Regions from separate parts of the Micromonospora sp. DSM 43699 genome, predicted to be linked through region 1. Evidence: riboswitches for the same ligand, from Rfam matches in the RefSeq annotation. Region 1 holds a riboswitch; each other region holds the start of a gene.

Region 1 (4,550 bases):
GGCGGCCCGTGCGGCGGTGCCGGCGGCCCAGCCGATCGCTGCACCGACCAGCGCCGCGCTGATCAGCAGGGTCCAGGGCAGGGCCGGACGACGACCGGCGAGCGCGTCGAAGGCGAGCGTCGCCCGACGGCGTGCCTCGTCGGCGGTCGAGCCGACCATGTCGCCGGCGTCGGCCAGGCCCGAGCTGCGGACCGACCTGGCGGCGTCACGAACGCTGTCGCCGGCGGAGTCGACCGCCGAGAGCAGGTGCTGCCAGGCCTGGTCGGCGATCCGCTCGGGCTTGCTGCGGCGCTCCAGAAGGTTGCTGCCATACATCGTGTCCTACCTCCTCGGGTGCCGAAGTCTGCGGCCACTTCGGACTTTTCGTCTCTACGGCGCGGGACGGTCCTCGGACCGGCCGGTGTCCGGCCGGTCATCGAGCGGTGCCGCCTCGTCACCGAGCGGTTCCGCCTTGTCCATCGAGCAGTGCCCCGGCCGGTCGGATCGCAAACCCCGGTTCGGGCAGCGCGTAGAGCCGGTTTCTAGCGGACCATGACGACGGACGTCGCGCGGGCGAAATCGTCACCGTCGTCGTCATCGTCGTCGCCCCCGCCGCCGAAGCCGCAGGCGAGTACGAGAGCGAGCAGCGCGCCGACCCCGGCCAGGCCGAGCAGTCTCTTGATCATGGATCCGTCCCTCCGTCGTGGTGACCCATCTCTCGCCCAGGTTAGGCACCGGCCACAACCTGCACCGCCATGCCGGGCGAGGCTCGCCCGAGCTGCCGGATTCGGCCCGGGGTGGACCCGGACCGCTACTCTGGGACGGTTGGAACGGCCGAGCTGCGCCGTCCGTCGGAAAGAACGGGACCAGCAAAGGTACGGGGAAGGACGGTCCGGTCCGTCCGGATCCGCGAATTGCTCATCCCGAGGGGTGGCGACCGAGGCCATCGGAGGAATACTCTCGGTCGCGGCCCGCGTACTGATGAGGCGCCCGGGGACGGGCGAGTGGAGGTGCTCGCGTGAGCCTGTCGATCGTGAAGTCGGTTCTGCCGGCCGGTGTCATCGAGATCGCCCCGCGGGGCGAGATCGACGTCGACACCGCCTACGAGGTACGTGAGTCGATCGCCGAGGTGCTGGCCAAGGGCCGGCCCGCGCGGATCGAGCTCAACATGCGACTTGTCACCTTCATCGACTCCGTCGGGATCAGCGCGATGGTCGCCGGGTTCCAGACCGCCGAGGTCAGTGGCGTCAAGCTGATCGTCACCGAGCCGAGCCGGTTCGTACACCGGCAGCTCTGGGTCACCGGCCTGCTCGGTCTCTTCGGTGCCCCGGAGCCGTACTTCGCCGGTGCCGCCACCCCCGAGGTGCTGCCGGGCGCCTGACCCGGGCAGCGGGTAGGCCGACCGTCCGCTGCCGGGCGAGCTGGGACGTTGCCAGTCCGTCTCCGGTACGGCACGATCGGGCGACCGACGACGGTCAGGAGGCCCGGTGGTCCGGCGGGAGAGCTTCAGCTACACGGTGCAGGCGCGCTGCTCACAGGCGGATGCGATGGCGCTGCTGAGCGACCTGTCCCGGCAGGAGGAGCTGCATCCCCTGATCGTCCGGGTGCGTCGGCTACCGGCCCGGCCGGGTGCCCTGGCCAGCTATGCGATCACCGACCGGCTGGAGTTGGGGCCGCTGCGATTCCCGGTCACCTACCAGGCCGATGTCCTGCTGGTCGGCGCGGACGAGGTCGTGACGGTGGCCCGGCAGCAGCCCGGCACCACGGTCCGTAACCACACCCGGCTCCGGGTGGAGGGTGACCTGCTGCGCATCGACGTCGAGATCACCCTGGCCGCGCCGGCGCCGTTGTTCGGCTACGCCTTCCGACAGGCCCGCGCCGCCCACCTGGGGCTGGCCAGCCGGCTCGGGGCGGCGCTGGACGGCCGCCCCGGCGATGCGCCGACGGTCGGCTGAGCGGGCCGGCAACCTGCGCCGGCGGTCGGCTGGGCGGGCCGGTGACCTGGGGGCGGCGATCCCAGGGCGGGACAGTTCCGGTGGCCCGCCGTTGCCGACGGGCCACCGGGACAGCTCAGATCATCGACAGGTGCACGTGGTTGGTGTGGTCGCTGGACGGGTCGCCGTTGCCCCCGCTGTACGACTTCCATCCGCTGCTCGGCAGCCAGATCCGCTTGAACCAGATCACGTAGAGCACGCCGAGCCGGTCGGCGTTGCGGATGAAGTACGCGGCCAGGTTGTTGCCGTACGTCCGGTCGCCGCCACTGGCCACCCCGCCGAACCCGTTCTTCTGGGCGGCGAAGTCGCACGCCCGGCCCTTGGGGTGCTCACCGGAACCGCTGGGCCGGTGGCAGGAGACGTACCTGGTGAAACCGGCCGCCTTGGCCTGCTGGAGGGCGTTGAGCGTACGCGGGGTGATGCAGCCGTTGGCCGGGGTCGGGTCGTTGACGCTGCACGACTCGGACGGCCAGGAACCGTCGGAGTTGCGGGCTGCTCCCTTGGCGTTGCTGTTGGACGTGCCGTCCGAGCTGCCGGAGTCCCGGGAGGTGGGGGTCGGCTTGTCGGCGGCGGCCACCGCCAGCGCGCGTTCGGCCTGCTCCTTGCGCTTGCCCATGGTGGCGACCTGCTTGCGCTGTTCGGTGATCTCCCGGCTCACGGCGGCCCGGGTCCGGGTGGCCTGGTCCCGGGTCTCGATCATCGTGCGTAGTTCCTGGTCCTCCCGGGCCGCGACGGTCTCCAGCGCCGCCGCGCGGTCCAGGAAGCCACCCGGGCTGTTGCTGTTGAGCAGGGCGGACATTGGTCCGAGACGGCCGGTGCGGTAGGCCGCGCCGGCGATCTCGCCGACCTTGCCGGTCTGCACGACCAGCTGTGCCTCGATGGACTTGAGCTGGCCGTCCAACTCCTGCTGGCGCTTGGTGGAGCGTTCCAGCGCGGCCTTCGCGTCGACCCAGCCCTTGCTCGCCGCGTCCAGCTGGTCCCGCAGTGCCGGGGTGCCGCCCTCGTCGTCGCCGGGAGCGGCGAGCCGGGTGACGGGCGCGGCGACGGCCGGGGTGAACGGCGCGGACGACACGCCCAGGGCGAGTGCCGTGACGACTGCGGCCAGTAGCCGCGTGGTGGTGCGTACGTGCATGCGAATGTCCTTCCGTCAGCCGCCGACCGGGTTAGCTGACGGGTTCGGGACGGAAGATCCCTACCGCTGACGCGGATGCACCCCAGGAACATGGTTCCCCGGTTCGCCCTGGTGGGCGATTAGGCGGCGGCCACCGCCGGCGCCGGTGGGCGCCGCCTGGCGGAGGCCGGAGCCGAGCCTACCGGTACGCGTGTGACACTTGCCTACCTCGTGACTGAGGGTACGAGAGTGAATACTGCTAAAAGGTTTGAATGGGATAAAAAGCTAATCACCAGTGGGTCGGGCCGCAGGCGCCGGGGGCCGCGCCGGGCTCGATCTGCAGGGTGGCGTGCTCGATGTGGAAATCCTCCCGCAGGGCTTCCCGGGCGGCGGCCAGCACGGTGCCGACCTCGGCGTCGGGGGCCATGGTCAGGTGCGCCGAGGCGACGTCCATCCCGGAGGTGAGCGTCCAGACGTGCAGGTCGTGCACCTCGGCGACGCCGGGTACGGCGGTCAGCCGGTCGTGCACGGCAGTCACCTGGAGGTGTTCCGGGGCGGCCTGCACCAGGATGCGCACCGCCGCCCGCCCGAGTCGCCAGGTGCGGGGCAGGATGAACACGCCGATCGCCACGGCGACCACCGGGTCCGCCCACCACCAGCCGGTGCCGGCGATCAACAGGGCCGCGACGATCACCCCTAGGGAGCCGAGCAGGTCGCCGACCACCTCCAGGTACGCCCCGCGCAGGTTGAGGCTCTCCTTGGCGCCCTCGCGCAGCAGGCCGAACGCGACGAGGTTGGCCAGCAGGCCGAGCACCGCCACCACCAGCATCGGGCCGGCCAGCACCTCGGCCGGTTCGCCGAACCGGCGTACCGCCTCGATCAGTACATAGACGGCGACGCCGCTGAGCAGGACGGCGTTGGCCAGCGCGGCGAGCACCTCCAACCGGTAGAGCCCGAAGGTGCGCTGCGGATCCCGCTCGGCCCGCCGGGTGGCGGTGATCGCCGCCAGCGCCATCCCGATGCCGAGCACGTCGGTGAACATGTGCCCGGCGTCGGAGAGCAGCGCCAGTGAGCCGGTGCCGAAGGCGGCCACCGCCTCCACCAGCATGAGCACGGTGAGCAGCCCGAACGCCGCCCAGAGCCGGCCGCGGTGCCGGTGTGCGGCGTTGCTGATCGTCGCGCTGTGGTCATGACCTGCGCCCACGTCCACACCTTCCGTCGCCGCCGCGAACCCGATCCAATCTATGCTCACATCGCTATGTGTGCAAGTGACAGCCCGGCAGCCGGCCAGGTGGGGGCCAGGCGTGGGCGGCCCGGGCCGGGCCGGTCGCGGACAGGGCGGGCCGGTCCCGGGCCGCGTCGAGAGGTCGGGACCGGCTGCCGGCGGGTCAGCCCGTGGATCAGCCCGTCGGCTCGACGGTGGTGAGGCGCTGGGTGGCCCGGGAAAGTGCCACGTAGAGCGTCCG
Region 2 (4,550 bases), on a different contig from region 1:
AACCTGCGCACCGGCGGCAAGAACACCCTCAACATCTACCTGGGCGAGCTGAGCGACGACCTGCTCGGCTGGGCGACCTTCCCCAAGCGCACCCTGGACGTGATGGACGGCGTCGTGGTGCTCGGCGAGTCGCTGCCGAACGGTGCGGCCACCAACTACAACCAGGGTGACACCGGCACCCACGAGGTCGGCCACTGGCTGAACCTCTACCACACCTTCCAGGGTGGCTGCTCCGGCTCGGGCGACAGCGTGTCGGACACCCCGGCCGAGCGCGAGCCGGCCTTCGAGTGCCCGACCGGCCGGGACACCTGCACCGCGACCGGCAAGGACCCGATCACCAACTTCATGGACTACACCTACGACTCGTGCATGTACCAGTTCACGGCCGGCCAGGCCAGCCGCATGGTGAACGCCTGGACCGCCTACCGGGCAGCCGCCTGACCGGCACCCGGTACACACGACACGACGGTGCCGGCTCCGTCCTTTCCCGGACGGGGCCGGCACCGTCGTTTGCAGGCTCAGGCAGCGGTACGGCGGGTGTCGAACCCGTGCCGTCCGTGGCGGGACGGCCGCTGGTCGGGTACGCCCGTGACGGCGGGCCGACCCGCCGCAGGATCCAGCCAGACCTGCACGGTGGAGGGCTTTCCGTCGGGGCTCGACAGACCACCGTGGTCACGGCGGGTGAGCATGGCGACGTCCACGCTGAACTCGAAGAGCCGCCAGTCGACCCGGGGTGCGGCCCGGCCGATCGCGGCCACCAGCTCCACCCGCGCCGGGTCGGTCACCGGCTCGGCCCGGCCTGTCACGTACGCCTCGTCGTCGGTCTCCTCCGACGGGAACGAGTGGAGCGCGTAGCGGCCGTCGCGTTCGAGGTCACGACGCTTGGGCGAGTCGACGACGAAGCAGAAGAGCCCGCCGTCGGTGACCAGCGGGCAGACCGGGTGGACCCGGGGGCCGCCGTCGGCACGGACAGTGGCCAGGTAGCCGAAGCCCGGCCCGTACTGCTGGAGGAGAAGGCGGATCCCGTCGGCGAGTCGGGGCTCGTCGGCGGCGAATGCGGACCAGGATGCCATGCCGCAACCCTATCGAACAGGCGTTCTAAAATCAGTCCGACACGCAGGTGGAACGGCCCCTCTTTGGCCGGGCTGCCGGTCCCGCCCGGACCGCACCGGGCCGAGGGCACGGGCGACGCGACCATCCCCGGGCCGGGGTAGACGGGCGACCACGCTGGGTCACCAGTTCGCCCTCAGGCCGCGGTACGCGGCAGCCTTGGTGAATCGTCTACGTCATCAGTTCGACAGCGGCCGGACCAGTATCTCGTCCCGCCCCGACGATCCGGGCGAGCAGCACCCTGGACACCTCCAGCCCACCCCACCGCCGCGCCTCGGCCCCGACGAGCCCGCCCCGCCCTCGTACCCCCTCGGCAGCCGGGGCGGGCGTCGACGGCCCGGCCGGCGGGTCGGGCCGGGACGCTCGATATGGTGGTCCGATGCTGCTCTCCGACCGGGACCTGGTCTCCGAGATCAAGGCGGGCGCGCTGGCGCTGGCGCCGTTCGAGCCGAGTCTGGTGCAGCCGTCCAGCATCGACGTGCGTCTCGACAAGCTGTTCCGGGTCTTCAACAACCACCTCTACACCCACATCGACCCGGCCGTGCAACAGGACGACCTGACGTCGATGGTCGAGGTGCCGGCGGGCGAGCCGTTCGTGCTGCACCCGGGTGAGTTCGTGCTCGCCTCCACGCTCGAGGTCATCTCGCTCGGCGACCAGCTCGCCGGCCGGCTGGAGGGCAAGTCGAGCCTGGGTCGGCTGGGCCTGCTCACCCACTCGACCGCCGGTTTCATCGATCCGGGCTTCTCCGGCCACGTCACGCTGGAGCTGTCGAACGTGGCCAACCTGCCGATCACGCTCTGGCCGGGCATGAAGATCGGCCAGCTCTGCATCTTCCGACTCTCCTCGCCGGCCGAGCACCCCTACGGCTCCGAGGTCTACGGGTCGCGCTACCAGGGTCAGCGCGGGCCGACCCAGAGCCGGTCCTGGCAGAACTGGCGCACCTGGCCGACCCGCTGAGCGCACCCTGACCGGGGGCACGCCACGTCCGGGCCCCTGGCGGGGGCCCGGACGCGAGTGGGATCAGCCGGGGCGGCCGTAGCTGTGGACCGGTCCGTCGTCTACCCGCTTCATCTTGATCGGCTGACCTGACTGCGACGCGTGCACGACCCAGCCGTCCCCGACATACATCCCGACGTGGTGCAGGTCGGCGTAGTAGAAGACCAGGTCGCCGGGGCGCAGGTCGGCCCGGCTCACCCGGTCGGTCACCTGGCGCTGCTGCCGGGCGTTGTGCGGCAGCGACACCCCGGCCTTCGACCAGGCGGCCATGGTGAGCCCGGAGCAGTCGAAGTTGTTCGGGCCGGCCGCACCCCACACGTACAGCTTGCCGATCTGGGCGCAGGCGAACTTGACTGCTGTGCCGGCCGGGCCACCGGGGTAGCCGGCCGGGCACGGGGCCGGGCGCAGCGGCCCGCCGCCGCCGTTGCCGTAGACCGTGAGGCGCAGCTTCTGCAACCTGTCGATCTCGGTGTTGATCTGCTTCTTCTTCGCCGCCAGCTGGGCTTCGGTACGGGTCAGCTGGACGACCATCTCGTCCAACGGCGCCTTGGTCGCGGCCAGTTCGTCGCGCAGTTCGGCGACGGCCCGCACCTCGCGCTGCTGGCGGCTGGCGAAGCGGTCCAGCAACCCCAGCTGCTCGACCACCTGGCTCGGGTCGTGGCTGCCCAGCAGGGCGTTGACAGTGGACATGTTCTCGCCCTTGTACGCCTGGACGGCGAGTCCGCTGACCTGGTTCATCGCCTGGTCGACCCGGCGCTGCAACGGCGCGATCCGCTTGCCGAGCGCGTCGGCCTGGCGGCGCTTGGCGGCGAGGTCGGCGCGGGTGGCGTTGTGTTGCTCGATGACGGGTTCGAGCTTGTTCCAGTCCTGGTCGATCTGTCGTTCGATCTCGGCGACCGAGGGGTCGGCGTGGACGGGCGTGGCGCCACCGGTCAGCACGACCAGGGCAGCGGTCAGGGCGGTGAGAGTCGTGGTGAAGCGGGACCAGCGTGGGCGCGGCGCGACCGTCTCCCGGACGACCTGGGTCGACCGGCGCGACGGTGGCCGCGGGGCATGGTGTGCCACCGGGCTCGGGGCTCCTTCTTCCTCGACCGCCTACCGGGTTAGCTGACGGGTTCGGGCGGGAAGGGAGCGCCCTACCGCGGTGGTCGCGGATTCACCCCGGCGTACCTGGGTCCCCGGCTCGCCCGGAGGCGACTCGGCGGTGCCGGCCGACGCCACCCCGGGTGGGGCGGACCTGATGCCGACCGACGATTGACCAGAGTAGAGACGGTCGTTATCGATCCGCAACCCGCCGGGCCGGCACACTCTCCGTCCGGAAGCACGCAACCCCCGGCCCGTCGGGGCCGGGGGTTGCGTCTGCGCTGGTCAGCCCGGTCGGCGGAAGCCTGCCACCGGCATGTAGTTGATGCTGGTCACCTGGACCGGCTTACCGGTCCGTGGGGCGTGCACCATCATGTCGTTGCCCAGGTAGAGGCCGACGTGGTGCAGGTCGCTGAAGAAGAAGACCAGGTCGCCGGGGCGGGCCTCGGAGCGCGGGATGGCCTTGCCCTCGTTCCACTGGGCGCCGGTGAAGTGCGTGAGCGAGATGCCGGCCGCCTTGTAGGCGAACTGGGTGAGCCCGGAGCAGTCGAACGAGTTCGGCCCGGTGGCCCCCCAGACGTACGGGTCACCGACCTGCTGGCAGGCGACCTGGATCGCGGTACGGGCGGCGGAGCTGACCACGCCGTTGATCGTCGGGCAGCCGTTCACCTTGACCGTGGTCTTCGGCATAGACGCCTGGAGCCGCTTGATCTCAGCGTTGATCTTGGTCTTCTTGGTCGCGAGGTCCTTCTCCTGCTGCACCTCGGCGGCGATCAGGGTGTCGAGCTTCTGCTTCTCGGCGTCGTACTTGCGACGCACCACGAGCACGGCCTCGACCTCCTTGCGCTGCTCGGCGGCGAGGCGGTCCAGAATGGTCAGCTGCGCGGCGAGGGTGCCCGGCTTGCTGGTGGTGAGCAGCGCGCTCAACTCCTGCGAGGGGCCGGACTTGTAGTAGCGGGAGGCGAGGTCACCGACCCGGCCGAGGGCCAGCTCGCTCTGCAGGGCCAGCGGCTCGATCTTCTTCTGCAGTTCGGCCGACTTCTTGCGGTTGACCTTGAGCTGGGCCCGGACCTTGTTGTAGCTCTCGATGGTCGGTTCGAGCTGTTCCCACTGCTTGTCGAGGGCCGCCTCGATCTCCTCGGGTGTCGGCGCGGCATGCGCCGGCGCGACGAGCATCCCGGCACCGACGGCGACCGCCGCGACCACGGTGAGCAGGCGGCGGGCGACCCGCCCGAGGGCTGCCGGGCGGGCGGGCGACTGGCCCTGGACGTGACGGTGAGGGGGCATGGTTGCCACCGGCGTCGACTCCTTTGCAACCGACCGCCGGGTGTCTCGCTAAGGGGAAGAAGGAGACAGACAT
Region 3 (4,550 bases), on a different contig from region 1:
CGTCGAGCAGACCGGCGACGTCGAGGCCGCGCTGAAGACCGCCTTCGAGGCCACCGGCCGGATCGACCACGTGGTGGTCACCGCCGGCATCCTGGAGAAGGGCGCGCTTGCCGAGATGGACGAGGAGACCATGGACCGGGTGCTCCAGGTCAACTTCGTCGGCCCGGTGATCGCCGCCCGGCAGTCCCTGCCGTACCTCCAGCAGACCAAGGGTCAGCTGCTGCTCTACACGTCCAGCTCGTACACCCGGGGCCGGGCGCAGTACGCGCTCTACTCGTCGACCAAGGCGGCGCTCGTCAACCTGACCCAGGCGCTCTCCGACGAGTGGGCCGAGTTCGGGGTCCGGGTCAACTGCATCAACCCGGAGCGCACCGCCACCCCGATGCGCACAAAGGCGTTCGGCGAGGAGCCGGAGCACACCCTGCTGGCCGCCGAGACGGTCGCCCAGTCCTCGCTCGACGTGCTGATCTCCGACCTCACCGGCCAGGTGATCGACGTCCGGCGGGCCCCCGGCGAGCCGGCCCCGGTGCCGGCCCAGCCGACCTCGGCCGCGCAGGACCGGCTGCCCAGCGGCGTCGACGCCGGCTGACCGACCCCCGGAGACGGTACGACATGCGTGGTGACCTGGTCAGGAAACTGATCGCACGGTGCCTGACCACCGGCCTGGCCGTGGTCGCCTTCCTGGTGGTGGCGTTCACCGGGGCCACCGGCTGGGGCCTGGCCCTGGCGGTGGCCGCGCTGGCGGCGGCTGCCGCCGAGCGTCGGGTCCGCCCCGACGCCGACATCGTCGCCGAGACGGTCCTGCTGGCCGCCGGCATCCTGGTCGGCTACGCCCGCCGGCTCGACGACGGGTTCGACCCGGTGCTGGCGCTGACCGCGCTGGTGCTGCTGGGCCTGGTGCTGCTGGTGGGGCCGCTGCGCGACGCCGGCAACCTGGAGATCCGGGCGGCGAACCTGCCGGTACGGGCGTGCACCCCGCTGGTCGCCGCCCGGCTCGGCGGCGTACTGCTGGGGCTGCTGGCCGTGGTGGCGGTGGCCGCCGCGTTCGCCCTGCCCGCCGTGCTGGCGCTGGTCGTCGTCCTGCTGGTGGCCGCCGGCTGCGGCGCGGTCGGCCTGGACCTGGCCCGGCGACGGTTCCGGCCCTCGGGCGGAGGCGGCCCGGTGACCCGGGCGCTGCGGGCGCACCAGCCGGAGTTCCTGCTCTACTTCTCCGCCCCGCCCGGCTCGGAATACCAGGTCACCATGTGGCTGCCCTACCTGGAGCGGCTCGGCCGGCCGTTCCTGGTGCTGCTGCGGGAGCCGGAGTTCCTGCCCACGGTCGCCGCCGCGACGAGCGCCCCGGTGGTCTACTGCCCCACCCTCAAGGCGATGGACGAGGCGCTGGTGCCCAGCCTGCGGGTGGCGTTCTATGTCAACCACGGGGCGAAGAACAGCCACTGCATCCGGTTCACCCAGCTCACCCACGTGCAACTGCACCACGGCGACAGCGACAAGGCGCCCAGCGCCAACCCGGTCTCGGCCATCTTCGACAAGATCTTCGTGGCCGGTCCGGCGGCGATCGAGCGGTACGCGCGGGCCGGCGTGGAGATCCCCGCCGAGAAGTTCGTCGTGGTAGGTCGCCCCCAGGTCGAGGCCATCGAGGTACGCCGGGAGGTGCGGCCACTGACCGCCCCGACCGTGCTCTACACCCCCACCTGGACCGGCCACCACGCCGACGCCAACTACTGCTCGCTGCCGGTGGCCGAGCCGATGCTGCGCCGGCTGCTCGACCGGGGCGCCACGGTGATCCTGCGGGCGCACCCGTACACCGGGCAGAACCCGGCCTCGGCCCGGCAGTTGGCGCGGCTGACCGAGCTGCTCGCCGCCGACCGGACCCGCACCGGCCGGCAGCACCTGTGGGGCGCGGCGGCCAGTCGGGAGCTGAGCCTGACCGACTGCGTCAACCGCTCCGACGCGCTGGTCTCCGACGTCTCCGGGGTCATCTCCGACTACCTCTACTCGGGCAAGCCGTACGCGGTGACCGACCTGGGTGTCGACGGCGACGAGTTCCTGACCCGCTTCCCGCTGGCCCGCTCCGGTTACGTGCTGCGCCGGGACATGGCCAACCTGGACGAGGTGCTGACCGGGCTGCTGGACACCGACCCGTTGGCGGCGGCCCGTTGGCAGACCCGCCGTCGCTACCTGGGCGACTTCCCCGCCGACGCGTACGCCGACGGCTTCCTCGACGCCGCCCGCCGGGAGCTGGAGCCTGACCGCTCGCTGCAAGATCGTGCTCGATCCATGTTGTAGTGGCCTCCCTCGAGAAGGAGGCCACTACAACCATGTCCGAGCGCGACCTTGCGGCCGACGCGCGGCGGGCGGTCAGGCGGAGTAGCCCCGGGTGGCGATCCAGTTCGCCAGGGTGGTCACGCTGACCCAGTACGCCGGCAGCGACGGGTCGGCCGAGTCGGCGATCCGGACGGTACGGCCGTTGTCCTGGTAGCCGACCACGGCGACGTAGTGGCCGCCGGGGAAGGAGTGCCAGCCGCCGTCGAGATCGGTGACGTCCCCGACCACGTTCGCGACCACGGCCCGCTTGTCGGTGACCGTCGCGACCACGTCGGCCCGCAGCCGCTCGGCCTGCGCGTCACTGGGGGTGCCGGCGAACATCCGGGTCCGGTACGGGTCGCCCTTCACCACGGCGTTGAGCACCCGGGTGGTGTCCTCGGCCGAGTTGGTGCCCATCTCGGTGGTGCCCAACTGGGCGGCGAGGTCGTCCTGGCTGCGCTCGATGCCGGCCGCGCTGAGCGCGTTGCGCACCGCCGCCGGGCCGCAGTAGTAGTAGGTGGTCTGCGCCTGGTACTCGTAGCGGAGGACCTTCGACGACGGCGGCTTCGGAGCTGCCACCGTGCGGGTCAGGTCCGGGTTGGCGGTGGCCCTGGTCTTCGCCCTGGTGACCCGGAGTGATGGGGTGGGGCTCGCCGACGGGCTGGCCGTGGGGGTGGCCGACGGGCTGGTCGGGGCGGGGGCGGCGACCCGGGCCTGGGCGCGGGTGGCGACGTCGTCGAGGCGGGGGGCGGTCTCGGCGACGGCGGTCGAACGCTGCTGGTCGGTCGGGGCGTCGTCGACCCCGGCAGCCAGCGCGGCGGCGCCGGTGGCCAGGACGACGACCGCTGCCGAGCCGACCACCAGCTGGTACGGGCGCTGAGTGGTCAGCCGGCGTAGCTGTCGCTTCATGTGGTGCTTCACAGGGTGTTCCTCCACGGGGCGAGGCGGCCGGGCACGCCGGAGCGGCACGCGGCGGTACGCCACGCGCGGATCGGGTGTTCGGCCGCTCGTTCGGTCGGGACCGCCCGACGGGGGCCGGGCAGCTCGGTGGGCCGCCCGACGAGAGGCCGGGCAGTTCGGTGGGGCCGTCCGACGAGACCGGACGGCGGGGGCTGTCGGCCGGGTCAGCGCGTCAGGCGCGACGGTCCGGCGGCACCCCGGCACCGAGGTGGCGGAACTACCGAGGGGGTGGGGTCGTAGTACACGAGGATGGAACTCCTTCCGCTGCCGCCGACCGGGTTAGCTGACGGATTCGGGCGGGAAGATCGCCCTACCCCGGGCCGTGGCCCGCGGATTCACCCCAGATGGTGCGGTGGGTCCCCGGTTCGTGACTCGCACGATTGAGCGGGTCGGCGCGGCGTCGCCTGCTGCGAACGGGAACCGCACCGGACCGCAGCGACACTACTGGCCGGGTTCTCCCTCGCCAAGCCCCGTGAGCTGCGCAAACATGGTCGAGGCGCACCGTTTTCCGGTGCACTCGGGCACCGACTGGCCGCTCGTGGGGCGACCGGGGCGTCCGTCTCGCGGGGGCGACAACCGGACGCTCCGCCAGCAACCACCGATGATCGTCGTAGTCGATGTGACCACCTGTGACCAGGTGTCCGAATCCCCACGCACGGTGACGCCACCCACGCCGGCCCGGATAACAATTCCGCCCTCGTGACGCCAGGCAGCCCCGATGGCCCGGAGCTGGGACCGGACCACGACGCCGGACCACGACACGGGACCGCGACCCCGGACCGCGACCCCGGACCGCGACCCCGGACCGCGATGCCGGACCGCGATGCCGGACCGCGATGCCGCGACGAAGCGGGGCCGTGGTGGCGGTGTCCATGCCGAGCCGATACCGCTACCGGCGCGGCATCGAGCCGATCATCTCCGGTCAGTTCACCCGGGCCGGGTGCCAGCGGGCGGCGGGTGCCGGACGGGCCGCCGACGTCGCGCTGCGGGGCAACGGAATCCGGCCCGGCCGCAGCCGTTGCGCCGCCGCGTACGCCTCGACGGCCAGGGACCGGGCCGCCTCGGCGGCCAGTTCGGCGTCCCGCCACGCCGCCCGTTCCCGCCCGACCGCGACCCGGTACGCCGTACGCCGGTCCCCGCGGACGGCTCGGGCGAGCATCACCTCGTGTTCGACCGGGTGCCGACGCGGGTCCCAGCCGTCGCGGTGGGCGAAGACGTCCCGCAGCCGCTCCACCGACAACTCCCCCCGCCAGTGCGCCGCCACCGCCTCCTGGTGCAGCCAC

The links. A riboswitch is a leader RNA that binds a small molecule or an ion and turns the genes downstream of it on or off. The one in region 1 is predicted to bind cyclic di-AMP.
Region 2: it holds a riboswitch for cyclic di-AMP, as region 1 does, so the genes downstream of both, AC0AIB_RS12330 (C40 family peptidase) here and AC0AIB_RS19610 (coiled-coil domain-containing protein) in region 1, are expected to answer to the same signal.
Region 3: it holds a riboswitch for cyclic di-AMP, as region 1 does, so the genes downstream of both, AC0AIB_RS08555 (C39 family peptidase) here and AC0AIB_RS19610 (coiled-coil domain-containing protein) in region 1, are expected to answer to the same signal.

Annotation. Positions count from the first base shown of each region.
Region 1 is NZ_JBTMMT010000040.1:50,046-54,595, reverse strand. It holds gene AC0AIB_RS19630 (hypothetical protein) at 1-315, opposite strand, end outside; gene AC0AIB_RS19625 (hypothetical protein) at 522-665, opposite strand; gene AC0AIB_RS19620 (STAS domain-containing protein) at 998-1,360, shown strand; gene AC0AIB_RS19615 (SRPBCC family protein) at 1,467-1,934, shown strand; gene AC0AIB_RS19610 (coiled-coil domain-containing protein) at 2,050-3,105, opposite strand; cyclic di-AMP (ydaO/yuaA leader) riboswitch at 3,110-3,241, opposite strand; gene AC0AIB_RS19605 (cation diffusion facilitator family transporter) at 3,374-4,288, opposite strand; gene AC0AIB_RS19600 (HelD family protein) at 4,485-4,550, opposite strand, start outside.
Region 2 is NZ_JBTMMT010000018.1:73,493-78,042, forward strand. It holds gene AC0AIB_RS12315 (zinc metalloprotease) at 1-441, shown strand, start outside; gene AC0AIB_RS12320 (pyridoxamine 5'-phosphate oxidase family protein) at 519-1,073, opposite strand; gene dcd (dCTP deaminase) at 1,490-2,068, shown strand; gene AC0AIB_RS12330 (C40 family peptidase) at 2,132-3,172, opposite strand; cyclic di-AMP (ydaO/yuaA leader) riboswitch at 3,185-3,321, opposite strand; gene AC0AIB_RS12335 (C40 family peptidase) at 3,476-4,477, opposite strand.
Region 3 is NZ_JBTMMT010000011.1:93,059-97,608, forward strand. It holds gene AC0AIB_RS08545 (bifunctional cytidylyltransferase/SDR family oxidoreductase) at 1-589, shown strand, start outside; gene AC0AIB_RS08550 (CDP-glycerol glycerophosphotransferase family protein) at 613-2,289, shown strand; gene AC0AIB_RS08555 (C39 family peptidase) at 2,362-3,216, opposite strand; cyclic di-AMP (ydaO/yuaA leader) riboswitch at 3,521-3,664, opposite strand; gene AC0AIB_RS08560 (hypothetical protein) at 4,190-4,550, opposite strand, start outside.